2 regions of the Janthinobacterium sp. SUN211 genome follow, and region 1 is predicted to be linked to the other one. Evidence: riboswitches for the same ligand, from Rfam matches in the RefSeq annotation. Region 1 holds a riboswitch; the other holds the start of a gene.

The links. A riboswitch is a leader RNA that binds a small molecule or an ion and turns the genes downstream of it on or off. The one in region 1 is predicted to bind thiamine pyrophosphate.
Region 2: another riboswitch for thiamine pyrophosphate. It lies ahead of thiC (phosphomethylpyrimidine synthase ThiC); the one in region 1 lies ahead of O3301_RS10295 (TonB-dependent siderophore receptor).

Annotation. Positions count from the first base shown of each region.
Region 1 covers NZ_JAPWIC010000002.1:1,004,659-1,014,496, reverse strand. Annotated here, with positions in the region: gene ompR (two-component system response regulator OmpR) at 1-389, shown strand, start outside; gene O3301_RS10320 (sensor histidine kinase) at 403-1,761, shown strand; gene O3301_RS10315 (hypothetical protein) at 1,782-1,904, shown strand; gene O3301_RS10310 (Imm26 family immunity protein) at 1,943-2,422, opposite strand; gene O3301_RS10305 (hypothetical protein) at 2,548-2,853, opposite strand; gene O3301_RS10300 (iron-containing alcohol dehydrogenase) at 2,996-4,153, shown strand; TPP riboswitch at 4,221-4,318, shown strand; gene O3301_RS10295 (TonB-dependent siderophore receptor) at 4,404-6,539, shown strand; gene O3301_RS10290 (ATP-binding protein) at 6,536-7,084, opposite strand; gene pnuC (nicotinamide riboside transporter PnuC) at 7,084-7,695, opposite strand; gene O3301_RS10280 (DUF2867 domain-containing protein) at 7,782-8,300, opposite strand; gene O3301_RS10275 (TetR/AcrR family transcriptional regulator) at 8,368-9,003, shown strand; gene O3301_RS10270 (hypothetical protein) at 9,056-9,547, shown strand; gene O3301_RS10265 (hypothetical protein) at 9,575-9,838, opposite strand, start outside.
Region 2 covers NZ_JAPWIC010000009.1:149,789-159,626, reverse strand. Annotated here, with positions in the region: gene O3301_RS24940 (bifunctional diguanylate cyclase/phosphodiesterase) at 1-2,011, opposite strand, end outside; gene O3301_RS24935 (Crp/Fnr family transcriptional regulator) at 2,249-2,989, shown strand; gene O3301_RS24930 (ATP-binding protein) at 3,039-4,943, shown strand; gene O3301_RS24925 (response regulator) at 4,972-5,778, shown strand; gene O3301_RS24920 (hypothetical protein) at 5,817-6,071, shown strand; TPP riboswitch at 6,180-6,295, shown strand; gene thiC (phosphomethylpyrimidine synthase ThiC) at 6,375-8,288, shown strand; gene thiS (sulfur carrier protein ThiS) at 8,309-8,512, shown strand; gene O3301_RS24905 (thiazole synthase) at 8,538-9,332, shown strand; gene O3301_RS24900 (hydroxymethylpyrimidine/phosphomethylpyrimidine kinase) at 9,332-9,838, shown strand, end outside.

The sequences.
Region 1 (9,838 bases):
TGGTGGCCCGCATCGGCGCCGTGCTGCGCCGCAAGGGTCCCGATGAAATCCCGGGCGCGCCGTCGGAAACGCCGCAAACCTTCGAATTCGGCGACTTCGTGCTGGACCTGGGCACGCGTACCCTGAAAAAGAATGGCGAGACGGTGCCCCTGACCACGGGCGAGTTTTCCGTGCTGAAAGTGTTTGCCCGCCATGCGCGCCAGCCCCTGTCGCGCGAAAAACTGATGGAACTGGCGCGCGGCCGCGAATACGAAGTGTTCGACCGCAGCCTGGACGTGCAAATCTCGCGCCTGCGTAAACTCATCGAGCCTGATCCGTCGAGCCCGCTGTTCATCCAGACCGTGTGGGGCCTCGGCTACGTCTTCATCCCGGACGGACAGCCGCGCTGATCGCTGGCGAGGCATGATGAAGCTTTTTCCCGATATCAGCCTGGCGCGGCTGAAAAGCGGCTTGTTCTGGCGCACCTTTTTGCTGCTCGGCACCTTGACCACGGTCAGCATGATCGCGTGGTTCAGCATGATTTCCTTCATCCAGCGCGAGCCGCAGGCGCAGCAGATTTCCGCCCAAATCATTTCCGTCGTCACCATCACGCATGCGGCCTTGACGCACTCGGCGCCCGAACTGCGGCGCGAGCTGCTGTTCGACCTCGTCAGCAATGAAGGCATCCGCATCTTCTCGCTGGAAGAAGACGACCGCATCGAGCCGCCGCCCGACAATTACCTGATGCCCGACATCGAGGCGCTGGTGAAGGCCAAGCTGGGCAAGGACACGCGCTTTTCCGCGCGCGTCAACGGCGTGGCCGGCTTCTGGGTCAGCTTCAAGATCGACGACGACGAGTACTGGCTGATGCTGGACCGCGAGCGCCTGCGCGGCCTGACGGGCTTCCAGTGGCTGGGCTGGGCCAGCCTCGTGTCCCTGCTGTCCCTGCTGGGCGCGGCCATCATTTCCAGCCTGATCAATCTGCCGCTGTCGCGCTTGACGGCGGCCGCGCGCGACATCGCCAAGGGCAAGCAGCCGGCGCCGCTGCCGGAAAAGGGCCCGATCGAAATCATCGAGGCGAACCGCAGCTTCAACCAGATGGTCGACGACCTGAAACAGGTGGAATCGGATCGCGCCGTGATCCTGGCCGGCATTTCGCACGACTTGCGCACGCCGCTGGCGCGCATGCAGCTGGAAGTGGAAATGGCGAACCTGTCGGACGAGGCGCGCGAAGGCATCCAGTCCGATATCGGGCAAATGGACGCCATCATCGGCCAGTTCCTCGACTATGCCAGGCCGACGGAGGCGTCGAGCTTTACCGACGTCGACCTCAGCGGTTTGCTCAACGACATGACGCGCGAAGCGATGCGCCTGCCGGACGTGAAGATCAACGCCAGCATCGCCGACGGCGCGCATGCGATGGGCAACCCCACCGACCTGCGCCGCGTGCTCAACAACCTGATCGAGAATGCGCGCCGCTATGGCAAGACGCCGGACAGCGACGTGACGGAAATCGACATCGCCTGCCAGGTGCGCACCAGCCACGGCGCGAAAAAGGTGATCATCGAGGTGCAGGACCACGGCACGGGCGTGCCGGCGGAAAAGATCGAGCAGCTGATGAAGCCGTTTACCCGCCTCGACACGGCGCGCGGGCAGGCAAATGGCGCAGGCTTAGGTCTGGCCATCGTCGACCGCGTGCTGCTGCGCCACGGCGCCGAATTGCAAGTGCGCAACCGCGAAGGCGGCGGCCTCGCGTTTCAGATCAGCTTGCCAGCGGCGTAAGAGACACACGGCGCAGGCAGGTGGACGATAGTCTGGGCTTGGCCATCGTCGACCGCGTGCTGCTGCGCCACGGCGCTGAATTGCAAGTGCGCAACCGCGAAGGCGGCGGCCTCGCGTTTCAGATCAGCTTGCCAGCGGCATAAACGGACGGGAACGGCATAGCTGTGCCGTTCCCTGCCGCTCAGGCGGATGCCTGTTCCTGCGCCAGCAATTTATTCATTAACAATTCCGTCGCCCCATAGCCGTACAGGGAATCGCTTTCCATGCCCGGCGTATCGAAGGGAATCGATTCCTCGCGGTTCAGCTTGGCAGGGTCGGCATCCGCATAGCTGGCGCGCCAGGCGCGCTGCAAGGATTCATTGCGGCGGATAAAGGCCGGCATGGGCCAGGCGTCGCGCTCCCAGTGGCGGCTGTCGCCCAGCAGGGGCCAGCGCTCGTTGAGCAGGGCCATGTCGCCCGTGCGCAGGCGGCGCACGGCCTGTTCCGGGCGCAAGCCTTCCAGCTCTTCCAGCGTGGGCAAGCTGTCGCGCTTCGGCCCGAACATATACGCCAGCATGATGCGCCCGGCAGGCGCCCTGCGCGCCACCACGCCGACGGCATAGCCGCCGCCCGGCAAGGGCACGGCAAACCAGCTGCCTTCTCGGTATGGTAATGATCTCATTTCTTGAAGCCCCCTGAAATACACCGGACAGCCGCTGCTATCCGACGTTAAATTTAATTAGGGGCACAGTCTACGCGAAGCGATGCGAAAGTGGCGCATGGTACGCCACAGCAACAAACCAATAGTTACAATATTTTCTCGTCATAGTGATACTGGGCAACAATCGGCCCCGCCTTGAACAGCGCTTCCTTCATGGCCGTGTCCAGGCGCGCGTCGCGGCGGCGCATCCATTCGAGCAGCATGGCCGCTTCCTTGCGGCTGGTGTCGCCCGCATGCGCGAGCACGCGGCGCAGTTCCGGGTCCGTGCACGCCTCGAAGCGCTGGCTGTTCAAGTCCAGCGCCTGCAGTGCGGCGATGGTGGCGCCGATGGCGCGGTGCATGTCGAGCGCGGTGGCCGGCAGGCCGGATTCTTCCAGTGGGACGGTGGTCATGCGCATTCCTTTTCGCGTGGTGGTGACATCGGCTGCATTCTCCACCGCGCGGACGAAAAGCTCAAGCGTCCACGGCACGTTTCCACCCATTCGGCCATAATCATGGCTCAGCAACAGCCTAAACCTCAGCGGCAGGAGCCCCATGTTCAATTTCGACTTTTACAATCCGACGCAAATCCTTTTCGGCCAGGGCCAGATCGCCGCCATCACGGCGCTGATCCCGCCCCAGGCCAGAGTGCTCATGACGTATGGCGGCGGCAGCATCAAGCAGAACGGCGTCTACGATGAAGTCAAGGCGGCGCTGGCCGGCCATACGGTGCTGGAATTTGCCGGCATCGAACCCAATCCCAGCTATGAAACCCTGATGCAGGCCGTGGCCATGGTGAAAAGCGAGCGCATCGATTTCCTGCTGGCCGTCGGCGGCGGTTCCGTGGTCGATGGCACCAAGTTCATCGCCGCGGCCGCCCTGCACGAAGGCGTGGCCTGGGACATCCTGGCCAAAGGCGGCAAGATCGTCGAAGCCGCCCTGCCCTTCGGCACCGTGTTGACCTTGCCGGCCACGGGTTCCGAAATGAATGGCTCGGCCGTGATCACGCGCAAGGCCACGCAGGAAAAGCGCTCGTTCATGAGCCGCAAGGTCTATCCTAAATTCTCTGTGCTGGACCCGTCGAAGACGTTCACCTTGCCGCTGCGCCAGGTGGGCAATGGCGTCGTCGATGCGTTCGCGCATGTGATGGAACAGTATTTGACCTACCCTGTGAACGCGTCCGTGCAAGACCGCTTCGCCGAAGGCATTTTATTGACCCTGATCGAAGAAGGCCCGAAGGCCCTGTCGCACCCGGACGACTACGACGTGCGCGCCAACGTGATGTGGAGCGCCACCCTGGCCTTGAACGGCCTGATCGGCGTGGGCGTGCCGCAGGACTGGTCCACGCACGCCATCGGCCACGAATTGACGGCCTTGTACGAGCTCGACCATGCGCAAACCCTGGCCATCATCCTGCCCAGCATGTTGCGCGTGCGCAAACAAGCCAAGCGCGCCAAGCTGTTGCAATACGCGGCCCGCGTGTGGGGCCTGGACGGCGGCGACGAGGATGGCCGCATCGAGGCCGCCATCGCGCGCACGGAATTCTTCTTCCGCCACATGGGCGTCAAGACGCGCCTGGCCGACTACGGCCTGAATCACGCCAGCGTGGACGCCGTCGTGTCCGCCCTGGAAGCGCACGGCATGACGGCCCTGGGCGAACAGCGCGAAGTGACGCCCGCCGTCAGCCGCAAGGTGCTGGAACTCAGTCTGTAGATTCGCACCACACTGTTGTAAAACGGTCAGCCAGGTGGGACAGCTGGCCGTGGTTCATGCTAAGCTGTCATTTCGCTAGGGGTCCTGGAGCAGTCATCCGGGTGAGAGATACCCTTCGTACCTGATCTGGATAATGCCAGCGAAGGAAAGCGCAAAGTACCTCCCTCCTTTGATAGCTCCTGCGTTGGCGCCAGCCGAACAAGCAGCCTGCCGTGCTCTTTTCCGAGACGGCTTGAACCACGAGCAATCTATGTCCACACCGAATTTATCCGTTTCTGTTCTGACCCTGGCCATCCTGCACGCGTTTGCCGCGCCCGCCCTGGCTTCCGACGCAGCCGACCCGCAGGCGCAAAGCATGGCCGAAGTCGTCGTCACGGCCAGCAAGGCGCCGGCCGCCAAGCGCGCCTCCGTGGGCGGCTTCAGTGACGCGCCGCTGCTGCAGACGCCGGCATCCGTCACCGTCATTTCGCAAAAAGACATGCAGGACTTGCAGATCCGCAATCTCAGCGATGCCGTCAAGCTCGATGCCAGCATCAACGATTCCTACAACGCCGTCGGCTATGCGGAACAGTTTACGATACGCGGCTTCAAGCTCGACACCAATTCCAGCTACCGCAAGGATGGCGTGGCCATTCCTGGCGACACGCAAATCCCGCTGGAAAACAAGGAACGCATCGAAGTGCTGAAGGGCCTGGCCGGCTTGCAGGCAGGCGTGGCCGCGCCGGGCGGCGTGATCGACTTCATCGTCAAGCGCCCCACCGCCGCCCCGCTGCGCACGGTCACCGTGGAAACGCGCGAGCGCGGCACGCTGTATGGCGCCGTCGACCTGGGCGGCCGCCTGGAAGACACGCGCTTCGGCTACCGGATCAACGTGGCGGCAGAGCGCCTGCGCTCCTACATCAAGGGCGCGGACGGCAACCGCAAGTTCATTTCCGGCGCCTTCGACTGGCAGATTTCCCCGCAAGCCCTGCTGCAAATCGATGCCGACTACCAGGACAAGGCACAAGTGACGGCGCCCGGCTTCCAGTTGCTGAGCAATGGCAGCCTGCCCGCCAACGTCAGCGCCGACGCCATGCTCAACAAGCAACCGTGGACGCACCCCGTGGAAACCGTCACCAGCAATCTCGGCCTGCGCTTCCAGTACGCGTTCAATGACGACTGGCATGCCACCCTGTCGGCCAACCAGCACTCGTTCAAGCGCGACGACTACACGGCCTATCCGTATGGCTGCAGCCCGGAAGGCTGGATGCCTGTATTCTGCAGCAATGGCGACTTCTCCGTGTGGGACTTCCGCAGCCTGGGCGAGACGAAAAAACCGCTGAGCGCGCAAGCCATGATCCAGGGCAAGTTCGCCACCGGTTCCCTGCGCCATGAATTCACGGCCGGCGTATCGACCTTCCGCCGCAAGGACCGCGCCGGCCTGTACGTGTATAAGGAAGTGGGCATCAGCAATATCTACCGCCCTGTCATCGTTGCACCATCGCCGGCTTCGACTGGCCCCGTGCGCCTGGTGCGCGACGATAAGGAAAACGCCGTCTTCGTGCAGGACATCGTCAGCCTGGCGCCGAACTGGAAGCTGCATGGCGGCTTGCGCCACATCAATGTCGATGGCTACCAGTACGTACTGAAGGCCGACACGGAAATCCGCGCCAAGCACGACTTCCTGCTGCCCAACGTGGCGCTCGTCTACACCCCGCTCGACAATCTCTCCGTGTATGCGGCCTACTCGCAGGGCATGGAACATGGCGGCACAGCCAGCATCTATGAGAAAAACGCCAATGTGGAGCTGACGCCCAGCCGCTCGAAGCAGGTCGAACTGGGCGTGAAGATGGATGTGACGCCGGACTTCATGCTGGCGGCCAGCCTGTTCCAGATTCGCAAAGGTCTCGAATATGTGAACGCCGAGAATTATTTCGTCCGCAATGGCCAGGCCCAGCACCGGGGGCTGGAATTGTCGGCCCAGGGCAAGGCATCGTCCAGCCTGAGCCTGGGCGCGTCCGTAACGGCCCTGAACAGCCAGCAGTCAGGCACGGGCAATGCGGACCTCGACGGCAAGCGCGTGCCCAATGTGCCAGCCTTCAAGGCAGCCGTGCATGCGGATTACGCCGTGCAACAGGTGGCGGGCTTGAGCGTGAATGGCAGCTGGGAATATGCGGGCAAAAAAGCGTTCGAGTACAGCAACACGACCTTCGTGCCGTCGTACAACGTGTTCAACCTGGGCGCCGCGTACGCCACGCGCATCGCCGGCACGCGCGCCGTGCTGCGTGCCGCCGTCAACAACGTGGCCGACAAGTTCTACTGGCGCGACGTGACGCCGGAAGCGGGCGGCTACCTGTTCCCGGGCGCCAGCCGCACCTTCAAGGTCTCGGCGCAGTTTGACTTTTAATTGAGGGAAATGGCAGGCGCCGCAGCGAGCGCCTGCTGCAGCAAAGGCGCCGCCTGTTCCAGGCGCGCTTCCAGGCTGTCGCGCAGCACGTGGTAGACGATGCCGCGCGCGTCGAGCTCATCGAGCAGGTAGCGGTAGATCAATTGGCGCACGGCTTCCGACTCGCGCTGCAAGCCATCGGCCACCCAGGGGCTGTCGGGCGCCGTGACCAGGGTCAGATCGTACTGTGTGGCATCGGCCAGCGCCGCCAGTTGCGCATCGGCGCCGTGAAAATAATGGCGGCTGTAGACCACCGTCATCAAGGGCGTCGTGTCGCAGAACAGGAAGTGGCGGGCTTGGGCGGCAGCGGCCGCTTCGCGTTCGACTTGCGTACGCGCAATACCATACTGATCCGCCGCCACGGGCACCCTGCCTTGCGTTTCCACAAACTCGCGTAAATACTCGGGCACCCAGACGCTGCCATAGCGCTCGGCCAGGGCCGCCGCCAGGGTCGACTTGCCCGACGATTCCGCGCCCAGGATGGCCACGCGCACGCAACGCTCCATCACTTGAGGACCATCGCGCTCGGCGCGGCCGGGGCCGACTTTCTCCACGCCAGCAAGCCGATGACGGCCATCACGACGAAGAACGCATACAGCACGGCCGTCAGGGTCAGGCCCTTGTGCACATACAGCCACACGTACAGCACGTCGACGATGATCCAGGCGATCCAGTTTTCCAGTTTCTTGCGCGACAGCAGGAATTGTCCCACCAGGCTGCCTGCCGTGAGGAAACCATCCGCATGGGGCACGTCCGTGTCCGTCGTCGTCAGCAGCCAGGCGATGAGCAGGAAGCCTGCCAGCCAGCCGACGGCGCATGCCAGCCAGCCGCGGCCGTCGAGGCGCGTCACGGGCAGGGTCTTGCCGCCGCTGGCCGGATGCAGCCACTGGTACCAGCCCCAGAACGAGACGCTGATAAACAGCAGTTGCAAGGCCATGTCGCCATACAGGCGCGATTCGAAAAACACGAAACCGTAGGCGGCCGAGGAAATGATGGCGAACAGCCACGCCCAGTGATTCTGGCGGATGTTCAGCGCAACGGTTGTCAATGCCAGGACAAAGGAAATCAGTTCAAGCGGCGTGGTGGCAAAACCCAGCAGGAGAAGCGTATCGTTCATGGGAATCGTGATGAGGCTGGTGGTGCAGTATGCAATACCAGCCATGAATAAGCAAGATTGCCCGCACCGCCAGCCGCCTTCCCCGCTCAGGCAAAGCCGCCCTTGACGGCGCGCGCCAGCGAACGCTGCACGATCAGCTTGTGGAAGGGCCGGATCAGCAGGATGTAGGCGCGTCCCACCCGATTATGGCAATGCACGACGCTGGACATGGTCACGCTGCCATGCCGTCCCGCGTCGCGGTTGCGCAGCACCGACAAACGGAAGTCCAGGTGGCTGTCATCCTCGCCCACGATGATTTCATCGTCGCTGACGGCAAAGATGCGGAAGATGCCGATGCGCTTGCCAGGCCTGGCTTCCATCTGCCTGGCCGTCCGGATGCCGAAGCGCGCCACGATGGCGTCGCGCACCACCATCAGCTTGCGCGCCCAGCCGGGCTGACTGCCCAGCAGCACGCGCGCCAGGCTTTCCATGTCCATCTGGCGCGCCTGCGCAGTCGGCAGCTCGACGGCATACGCGTCGGCCAGGTGGCTGCCCGGGTACAAGGGGGCGATGCTGGCGCCCGGCGGCAAGGCCACGGCGCGTACCGCATTGTTCATCTCTTGCATGTGCTCTCCATGTGTTCAGTGATAACATGGCCATCATACACGACAATGTGAACAGCGATAACATAACATGAGCACGAACAGCAATTATCACCATGGCAACCTGCGCGACACCCTGGTCGCCGCCACCATCGCGCAACTGGCGCAGCAGCACGACGCCGCCCTTTCCCTGCGCGAACTGGCACGCACGGTGGGCGTGTCGATCGCCGCCGTGTACCGCCACTTCCCCAGCAAGGAAGCCTTGCTGGCCGACGTGGCGGCGGCCGGCTTCGCCAGCCTGATCGCCAAATGGGAAGCCGAACTGCCGCCGCAGGGCAGCCTGCCATCCGAACAGCGTTTTCAGCTGCTGGGCCAGCAATACATCGAATTCGCCCTGGCCGCGCCGGCCCACTACCGGCTGATGTTCGAACACCAGGACGTGCGCCAGTTCCCCGCCTTGCAGGACGCGGCGCAGGCATGCTTCCAGTACGTGCTGCAGACGGCAGGCGCGGCCGTGCGCGAAGCGGGCCTCGATGCGCGCTGGGACAAGGCCGCCGCCAGCGCAGGCTGGTCGCTGGGCCACGGCTACGTGATGCTGCTGCTGAGTGGCCGCCTGGCCATGGCGGACGGCGGCGACGAGCTGTCGCCGGCCATGGTGCCGCGCTTTTTTCAGTTGCCAGTGGAGGCGCTGCGGCAGCTGCCTTGCCAGGCGGGACAACCGCAATAAAGCCAAATTGACTCGCTTATCGGCAAGTGCCACCTTCAGGAACTGATGATTCATGGATAACATATCGATAGACACGCTCTCCGTGATTGCCAGGCAATGCCTTGCGCTCACGTGCCTGCAACGCTTTTGCCGGCAGCATGCCCTGCACCACCCGGCGCTGTCCGCGTTCGCCGGTCACGCGTGGAAGGTGGCGCAGCTCGCGCCGGGGGATTTTGCCGCCTGGGAGCGCGGCTTTGCTGGCCTGGCAGTGACGGGCATGGGCGATCCCTGGCCGGACGACCTGCGCATGGCGCTGCCCGGGCACCTGCTCGGCGCGCTGGAGCAACTTGTCGGGCATGTGCTGGAAACGAGCGCCTGTACCTGGCATGGCGATGACCTTGCGGCAAGCCGGCGCCAGCTGGAAGCCGTGCTTGAAATCTGTGCCAGGCATGGCGTGGCGGCGCCGCCGCTTGCGCACTATGTGCAGCACGATGCGGCGCTGCGTGGCGGCTGGGGGCCGATGCTGACGGACGCGGAAGTCAGGCGCTGGCAAGCCCTGCTATAGCGCGCGGCTTGCAATAGCGGCGGAGGCTCACGCCGGCAGACCCTGGCGCACCTGGTCGAGCAGCCGCTCCTCCTCCTCCGTATCCGCGTCGATTTGCGTGACGACGGTCCAGAATCGCGGGCAGGTCTTGATCTGCTCGAACGCATGGCTCGTTTCAAGCCGCACCATGGTTTTCCTCAGGCTGTGCAGATAGCCCTCCTCGATGGCATCGAGCAGTTCGTCATCGGCAGCGTCGATCAGCTCGAGCAGCGCGCCTTCGATCCTTGCATAGCCCTCCTCCCACAGCTGGCC
Region 2 (9,838 bases), on a different contig from region 1:
AGCCCTGCATCTGGTCGCAGCCGTGCTGGCGCAGGAAGTCCAGCTGCTGCGCCGTTTCCACGCCTTCGGCGATCACTTTCAGGCGCAGGCTGTGCGCCAGTGAAATGATGGCGCGCACGATGGCCGCGTCATCGTCACTGTGCGTGATGTCGCTGACGAAGGTTTTGTCGATTTTCAATACGTCGATGGGGAAGTGGCGCAGGTAGGCCAGGCTGGAGTAGCCGGTGCCGAAGTCATCGATGGACAGTTGCACGCCCAGTCCCTTCAGCTTGGCCATGATGACCGTGGCTTGATCCACGTCATGCATGACCATGCTTTCCGTCAATTCCAGTTCCAGGTGGGCCGCGGCGAGTCCCGTGTCCGCCAGCGCCTGCGCCACCGCGTGCAGCAGGTTCTTTTGCTTGAATTGCCTCGCCGACAGATTGACGGCCAGGCGCAGCGGGCCATGGCCGGCCAGCTGCCAGGCGCGCGCCTGGGCGCATGCCGTGCGCAGCACCCAGTCGCCGATGGGCGTGATCAAGCCCATTTCCTCGGCCAGGCCGATGAAGCTGGCCGGCGGAATCCGTCCCAGCTGCGGGTGGGTCCAGCGCAGCAGCGCTTCCATGCCCACCACCGTGCCGCTGGCCAGGTCCAGCTGGGGCTGGTACTCGAGGTGGAATTGCCCCCGCTCCAGGGCGTGGCGCAATTCGCTCTCCAGTCCCAGCCGTTCCAGGGTGCCCGTATTCATGCTCGCGGCATAGAATTGCCAGTGGCCCCGTCCCTGTTCCTTCGCGCGGTACATGGCGATGTCGGCGTGCTTGATCAGCGTGTCGGCATCGTCGCCATCGTCGGGATACACGGCCACGCCCATGCAGCAGCTGAGGAAAAATTCATATTCGCCCAGTTGCAGCGGTTGCGTCACGGCGTCCTGGATGCGCTGCAGGATGGCCACGCCCGGTTCGCCATTGCCGTGCTGGGGCAACAGCAGCACGAATTCGTCGCCGCCCAGGCGCGCCACGGTGTCGACTTCGCGCGTCGCGTCGCGCAGGCGCTCGGCCACGCTTTTCAGCACCAGGTCGCCCGCATCGTGGCCCAGGGTATCGTTGACGAATTTAAAGCGGTCGAGGTCGATGAAAACCACCCACAGGGGCAGGCCGCTGCGCCGCGTCACGGCCATCGCCTGCTCCAGCCGTTCGCGCAGCAGGGCCCGGTTGGCCAGGCCCGTCAGGATATCGTGCCTGGCCTGAAATTCCAGTTCCTGTTCGAAACGCATGACGGTGCTGATGTCGTATTGCGCCACGACAAAGTGGCTGACGGGGCCATCGCCATCGTCGCGCACGGGAGCGACGAACAGCTCGCTCCAGTAGCAGCTGCCATCCTTGCGGAAATTGCGCACGATGGCCTTGCCTTCGCGCTGTTCGCGCAGGGCCGCCGTAATGGCGTGCATGTCTTGCCGCCCTTGCTCGGGACCTTGCAAGTCTTCCAGACGCTGGCCGATCACTTCGCCGGCCGCATAGCCGGTGATGCGTTCGAAGGCGGGGTTGACGTATTCGATCAGGTAGCCGGGCGCGTCGGCGCTGCACAGGATGATGGCATTGGCCGACACTTCGATGATGCGCTCGCGCAGCCGCAGCGACTTTTCATTGTGCATGCGCGCGGCGATGTCTTCGGACAGGCGCAAATTGGCAAACTGCAGCGCCGCCGTGCGTTCGCCCGTGATGCGGGCAATCACGGAATTGCGCGACACCAGCTGATACACATACGCGGCCGCCAGCAGGCTCGACAGCAGACCGCCCAGCAGCACGTACAGCGAGCCGCGGTGGTTGGCGTCCAGGCCCATGCCTTTGGCCGGCAGCAGGGCGGCGCCCAAGGTATGCGCGCTGGCGTGGTACTGCAGCAGCAGCCGGGTGCTTTCCGACTCGATCTGCCGCGCCGAGGCGTAGCACAGGGCCGTCAAACACAATCCGAACGCCAGGGTGAGCAGGGCCGAAGTGGAAACGGAAATGGAGATGCGCTTGAAGAATGATTGCATGGTGACGTCCCGTGGCAGCGCCGGTGCCGATCCATGATCAGGCAGGCCGGGCAGTGACTGACTGTAGGGCGGGCGGCGAAATACCGTCCGTTCGCTACCGAACGGACGGCCATGCCGGCAAGAAATATAGTCGGGGCACCGTGCCAGCGCTGTGTTACGCTGCACCACATGGCGGCCCTCGTTCGGACGCCTTTCATCGATCCCCTAGCTGACGACTGGAAACCAGGAAACCTGCCCATGTCGAGTCCGCATGCCCAGCTGCACAACCCGAATCAAAACCATTTGCTTGCCGCCATGCTCGACGCCGATTTCGCGCGCCTGGCCCCGTATTTGGAGCAAGTGTCGATGCTGCTCGGCGACGTGATCTACGATTCGGGCGACAAGCTGCAGCATGTGTATTTCCCCACCACGGCCATCGTTTCCATTCATTACCTGCTGGAAAACGGCGGTTCGTCGGAAATTGCCGGTGTCGGCAATGAAGGCGTCGTGGGCGTGTCGCTGTTTATGGGCGGCAACTCGACGCCGAGCCGCGCCGTCGTGCAGACGGGCGGCGTCGGCTACCGGCTGAAGGCCCATTTGCTGATGGAAGAGTTCGACCGCGCGGGGCCCGTCATGCGCTTGCTGCTGCGCTATACGCAGGCGCTGATCACGCAAATGTCGCAGACGGCCGTGTGCAACCGCCACCATACGGTGGAGCAGCAGCTGTGCCGCTGGCTGCTGCTGACCATGGACCGCTTGCCGAACCGCGAGCTGACCATGACGCAGGAGTTGATCGCCAACATGCTGGGCGTGCGCCGCGAAGGCGTGACGGAAGCGGCCGGGCGCCTGCAGCAGCGCGGCTTCATCAGCTACCGGCGCGGCCATATTTCCGTGCTGGACCGCGCCGGCCTCGAAGGCCATGTGTGCGAATGCTATGGCGTGGTCAAGAAGGAATTTGCGCGCCTGCTGTCGGACGTGCGCCAGCGCCAGTCTTCCTGAAGACCGCACTGCCTCGTATTCTTATCGTTGTCATAGCCCGGGCTACCTCATGCAATCTGTCGAAAACATTCCCCCGCGCGCACCGTCGCGCTGGCCCATGGCGCTGGCGTTTTCCTTCAGCGCCGTCGCGCTGCTGGCCGTCGGCGTGCTGGCCTGGCGCGCGCCGTTCGAGACGGCCTGCGTCATCGACGCGCTGGTCTTCTTGCTGCTGATGCTGCTCGTGGCGCTGTACCGGCGCACGGTGGCGGCCAGCCTGCCGCGCCAGCTGCTCAAGGCGGGCGCCTTGCAGGATGCGATCTTCAACAGCGCCAATTTCTCGTGCATCGCCACCGATGCGCAGGGCGTGATCCAGATTTTCAATGTGGGCGCCGAACGCATGCTCGGTTATGCGGCGAGCGACGTGGTCGACAAGCTGACGCCGGCCGGCATTTCCGATGCGCAAGAAATTGTCGCGCGCGCGGCCGCCCTCAGCGCCGAACTCGACACCGTCATCACGCCGGGCGTGGAAGCGCTCGTCTTCAAGGCCACGCGCGGCATCGAAGACATCTATGAACTGACCTACATCCGCAACGATGGCAGCCGCTTCCCCGCCATCGTTTCCGTGACGGCCTTGCGCGATGCGCAGAGCAAGGTCATCGGCTACTTGCTGATCGGCACCGACAATACGGCGCGCAAGCAGGTCGAGGCGGAACAGGCGCTGCTGGACCAGCGCCTGCGCGAACAGCAGGCGTACACGCGCTCGCTGGTCGAGACCAACAATGCCGAACTGAAGAAGGCGCGCCTGGTGGCGGAAAAGGCCAACCGGGCCAAGTCCGAATTCCTGTCGAGCATGAGCCACGAATTGCGCACGCCCCTGAATGCCGTGCTGGGCTTTGCGCAGCTGATGGCGTCCGACGTGCCGCCGCCCACCGTGCCGCAGCAGCGCTCGATCGAACAGATACTCAAGGGAGGCTGGTATCTCTTGCGCTTGATCAATGAAATCCTCGACCTGGCCATGATCGAATCGGGCAAGGTGACGTTGTCGCAGGAAGCGATGTCGCTGCTCGACGTGCTGCAGGATTGCCAGGCGATGATCGCGCCGCAGGCGGAGAAGCGGGGCATCAGCCTGCATTTCCCCCGCTGCGGCGAAGCCTACTTCGTGCATGCGGACCGCACGCGCGTGAAACAGGTGATGATCAACCTGTTGTCGAACGCCATCAAATACAACCAGGGCGGTGGTTCCGTCACCGTCGACTGCAGCCAGCGCGGCGCCAAGGTGCGCGTCAGCGTGCGCGACAGCGGCGCCGGCCTCGATGCGGGGCAGGTGGCGCAGCTGTTCCAGCCCTTCAACCGCCTGGGACAGGAAAACAGCACGGAAGAGGGCACGGGCATCGGCCTCGTCGTCACCAAGCAGCTGATTGAATTGATGGGCGGCACCATCGGCGTCGACAGCACCGTCGGCGTGGGCACCACCTTCTGGTTCGAGCTGGCCGCCAGCAATGCGCCGGCACTGATGCTGGGCGACGGCGACGCGCTGCCGCAGGCGCAGGAGGCGCAGGAAAGCCAGCGCACCTTGCTGTACGTGGAAGACAATCCCGCCAACCTGGCGCTGGTCGAGCAATTGATCGCCCGCCGCAGCGACTTGAAGCTGCTGACGGCCATCGATGCGCACCTGGGCATCGACCTGGCGCGCACGTATCAACCGGACGTGATCTTGATGGATATCAACCTGCCCGGCATCAGCGGCTATGGCGCCCTGCATATCCTGCACGACGATCCGCTCACGAAACATATTCCCGTGATGGCCCTGTCGGCCAACGCCGTGCCGCGCGACATCGAAAAGGGCCTGGAAGCGGGCTTCTTCCGCTACCTGACCAAGCCGATCAAGGTCGTCGAATTCATGGATGCGCTCGACGTGGCCCTGCACCATGCGGCCGCGCACGGCCTGGCCGACGACACTCATGCAGTACGCTAATTCAGCATTTATTTTTAGGAATACCGCCATGCTTCAAGCCACCGAGATCCTGAACGCCAGCATCCTCATCGTCGATGACCAGGAGGCCAACGTCATGCTGCTGGAACAGGTGCTGCGCAATGCCGGCTATACGCGCATCACCTCCACCATGGACCCGCAAGCCGTGCGCGCGCTGCACCAGCAGCACCGCTACGACCTGATCCTGCTCGACTTGCAGATGCCGGAAATGGATGGTTTTGAAGTCATGGAAGGCTTGCGCGACCTCGAGGCGGGCAGCTATCTGCCCGTGCTGGTGATCACGGCCCAGCCCGGCCACAAGCTGCGCGCGCTGCAGGCGGGCGCCAAGGATTTCGTCAGCAAGCCCTTCGACCTGGTGGAAGTCAAGACGCGCATCCACAACATGCTGGAAGTGCGATTGCTGTACCAGAAGCTGGCCGAATACAACAAGTCGCTGGAACAGATGGTGGAAGTGCGCACGGCGGAGCTGCGCGAAAGCGAAGCGCGCTTCCAGCGCTTCACGGAACTGTCGTCCGACTGGTACTGGGAACAGGATGCGCAGGGCAACTTGACGCGCTTTTCCGGCCCCGTGGCTGAAATGCTGGGCATCGGCAGCGAGGAAGAGCCGCAGCGCTGGAACGCGGCCGAACGCGCCTTGCTCGACGCCAAGATTGCCGCAAGGGAACCGTTTCTCGACTTTATCTACAGCCGCGCCAACCTCGACGGCAGCACGCAATACCTGCAGGTGAGCGGCGAACCGATGTTCGACACGGGCAGCCGCTTCATCGGCTACCGCGGCATCGGCCTCGATGTCACGGAGCGCCATCGCAGTGCCTGATTTATACTGGGCGCCATCGATACAGACCAGGAAAAATCATGACCGACAAATCTCCCTCCTACTGGTTCCCCGCCAAGACCTATGGCTGGGGCTGGGGCTTGCCCATCACCTGGCAAGGCTGGCTGGTGTTCCTGGCCGCGCTGGCGCTGTTCGCCTGCGGCGCCTTCCTGTTCCCTCCGCAAACCATGCTGGTCGGCTACATCGTCTATGAAGTGGCCATCGTTGCCGTGCTCATTTTCATCTGCCAGCTGAAGGGCGAACCGACCAGCTGGCGCTGGGGCAAGAAGAAATAAGCGCGCTGCCGTCTGTTGCAATGCAGCAGATGCGCAAAGACGACACCTGCAAGAAATCATCTGGCCACGCGGCGCGAACCGCGTATAATTGGCTCGCTGCCGCAAGGCGGCAAACGCTAGGGGTCCTGCCTTTCGCTGTGGAAACACGGTGCAAGCGCGGGTGAGAAATACCCTCCGAACCTGATCTGGATAATGCCAGCGAAGGGAAGCTTTAGGATGACTGCACCCCGCTTTTCCGCGTGCGCAATTCCGAACCTCCTTAGCTGGCTCCAGGCTGAAAAATAGTCTAGCCAAGGAGCCAAAATGAACGCCAATCCGAAATTCCTTTCCGCCACCGCCACGGTCGACGAAGCCGCCATCGCGCCGCTGCCCAATTCGCGCAAGATCTACGTGCAAGGCAGCCGCCCCGACATCCGCGTGCCCATGCGCGAGATCAGCCAGTCCGACACGGAAGCATCGTTCGGCGGCGAAAAGAATCCGCCGATCTACGTCTACGACACATCCGGCCCGTACACGGACCCGGACGTGAACATCGATATCCGCTCCGGCCTCGATACGCCGCGCCTGCCATGGATCATGGAGCGTGCCGACACGGAAGAATTGCCTGGCCCCACCTCCGACTACGGCATCGCCCGCCTGGCGGACCCGAAGCTGGCCGAGCTGCGTTTCAATTTGCACCGCAAGCCGCGCCGCGCCATCGCCGGCAAGAACGTGACGCAAATGCATTACGCGCGCCAAGGCATCATCACGCCGGAAATGGAATTCGTCGCCATCCGCGAAAACATGCGCCGCCAGGAGTATTTGCGCGAACTCAAGGCTTCCGGCCCCATGGGCGAGCGCCTGGCCGACCTGATGGGCCGCCAGCATCCGGGCCAGTCCTTCGGCGCCAGCATCCCGGTCGAAATCACGCCGGAATTCGTGCGCGAGGAAATCGCCCGCGGCCGCGCCATCATCCCCGCCAATATCAATCACCCGGAAGTGGAACCGATGATTATCGGCCGCAATTTCCTGGTGAAAATCAATGCGAATATCGGCAATTCCGCCGTGACGTCTTCCATCGGCGAGGAAGTGGAAAAGATGACCTGGGCCATCCGCTGGGGCGGCGATAACGTGATGGACTTGTCGACCGGCAAGCACATCCACGAGACGCGCGAATGGATCGTGCGCAACAGCCCCGTGCCCATCGGCACCGTGCCCATCTACCAGGCGCTGGAAAAGGTCAATGGCAAGGCGGAAGATCTGACGTGGGAAATCTTCCGCGACACCCTGATCGAGCAGGCCGAGCAGGGCGTCGATTACTTCACCATCCACGCGGGCGTGCTGCTGCGCTATGTGCCGATGACAGCCAAGCGCCTGACGGGCATCGTTTCGCGCGGCGGCTCCATCATGGCGAAATGGTGTCTGGCGCACCACCAGGAATCGTTCCTGTACACGCATTTCGAAGAGATTTGCGAAATCATGAAGGCGTATGACGTGTCGTTCTCGCTGGGCGACGGCTTGCGCCCCGGTTCCATCTACGACGCCAATGACGAGGCCCAGCTGGGCGAGCTGAAAACCCTGGGCGAGCTGACGCAAGTTGCCTGGAAGCACGACGTGCAAGTGATGATCGAAGGTCCGGGCCACGTGCCCATGCAATTGATCAAGGAAAACATGGACTTGCAGCTGGAACAGTGCGGCGAGGCGCCGTTCTACACCCTGGGGCCGCTGACGACGGATATCGCGCCCGGCTACGACCACATCACTTCGGGCATCGGCGCAGCCATGATCGGCTGGTATGGCACGGCCATGCTGTGCTACGTGACGCCGAAGGAACACCTGGGCTTGCCGAACAAGGCGGACGTCAAGGACGGCATCATCACGTACAAGATCGCCGCGCACGCGGCCGACCTGGCGAAAGGCCATCCGGGCGCACAGATCCGCGACAACGCGCTGTCGAAAGCCCGCTTCGAATTCCGCTGGGACGACCAGTTCAACATCGGCCTGGACCCGGACAAGGCGCGCGAATTCCACGATGAAACCTTGCCCAAGGATTCGGCCAAGGTGGCGCATTTCTGCTCCATGTGCGGCCCGCATTTCTGCTCGATGAAGATCACGCAGGAAGTGCGCGAATACGCGGCCGGCATGGGCATCGCGGAAGACAAGGCGCTGCAGCAGGGGATGGAGGTGAAAGCCATCGAATTCATCAAGAACGGCGCCGAGCTGTACCGCAAGGTCTGAAGGAGGGCGTGATGACTGCATTGATCGACATCACGCTCAACGGCGCGCCGCACCAGGTGCCGCCGGGGCAAACCCTGGACCAATTGATCGCCGCGCTGTCGCTGGAAAACCAGGCGCTGGCGCTGGCCGTCAACCGCAGCGTCGTGCCGCGCAAGGCGTGGCAGGACAGGGTCCTGGAAATTCAAGACCAGGTGGAAATCGTACGCGCGATTGGCGGCGGTTAAGTTGAGAATAGACAAGGAAACGCACATGAATACCGCAACAAACAACGACCTGCTGACCATCGCAGGCAAACAGTACCAATCGCGCCTGCTGGTGGGCAGCGGCAAGTATAAGGATTTGCCGCAGACGCGCGAAGCGACGGACGCGGCGGAAGCGCAGATCATCACGGTGGCGATCCGCAGGGTGAATATCGGGCAAGATCCGAACGCGCCCAGCCTGCTGGACTTCGTGCCGCCGGACCAGTACACGATCTTGCCGAATACGGCCGGCTGCTACAACGCGAAAGACGCCGTGTACACCCTGCAACTGGCGCGGGAACTCCTGGGCGGGCGCAATCTGGTGAAACTGGAAGTGCTGGGCGATGAAAAGACGCTGTTTCCGCACATGCCGGAAACCCTGGTCGCGGCCGAAGCGCTGGTCAAGGATGGCTTCGACGTGATGGTCTATTGCAGCGACGACCCCATCCAGGCGAAGATTCTGGAAGACATCGGCTGCGTGGCCGTCATGCCGCTGGCGTCACTGATCGGTTCGGGCATGGGCATCTTGAACCCGTGGAACTTGTCCTTGATCATCGAGCAGGCGAAAGTGCCCGTACTCGTCGATGCGGGCGTGGGCACGGCGTCGGATGCGGCCATTGCCATGGAACTGGGCTGCGATGGCGTGCTGATGAATACGGCGATTGCCGGCGCGCGTGACCCCGTGCGCATGGCGCATGCGATGAAGCTGGCTGTGCGGGCCGGGCGCGAAGCGTTTTTGGCGGGGCGCATGCCGCGCAAGTTCGCCGCCTCGCCTTCGTCGCCGATGGCGGGCCGGCTGGCGTGATGGCGCGACGGCGTCCCACCGTGCTGGTGTTTGCCGGCGCCGACCCGTCGGGCGGCGCCGGCATCGCCGCCGATATTCTAGCGATTGCGGCGCAGGGCGCGCATGCCTTGCCCGTGATCACGGCGCTGACGGTGCAGGACAACGACCGCGTGTTTGCTGTCGAGCCTGTGGCGCCGGAATTGCTGCGCCGACAGGCGCAGGCGCTGATCGACAAGATCGCCATCGATGCCGTGAAGGTCGGCATTCCCGGCAGCGCGGCGAATGCGGCCGTCATTGCGCAACTGATCGCCCAATTGCGGCTGGCCCGGCCGAACTTGCCTGTCGTGCTCGACCCCGTGCTGGCCAGCGGCCATGGCGACGTGCTCAGCCGGGACGACGCCGTGCTGGCGCTGGCGCCCTTGCTGCCGGTGACTACCGTCATCGTACCGAACGGGCCGGAAGCGCTGGCCCTTGATGGCGCAGATAACTTGCGCGCGCAAGGCTGTGGACACGTGCTGGTGACGGGC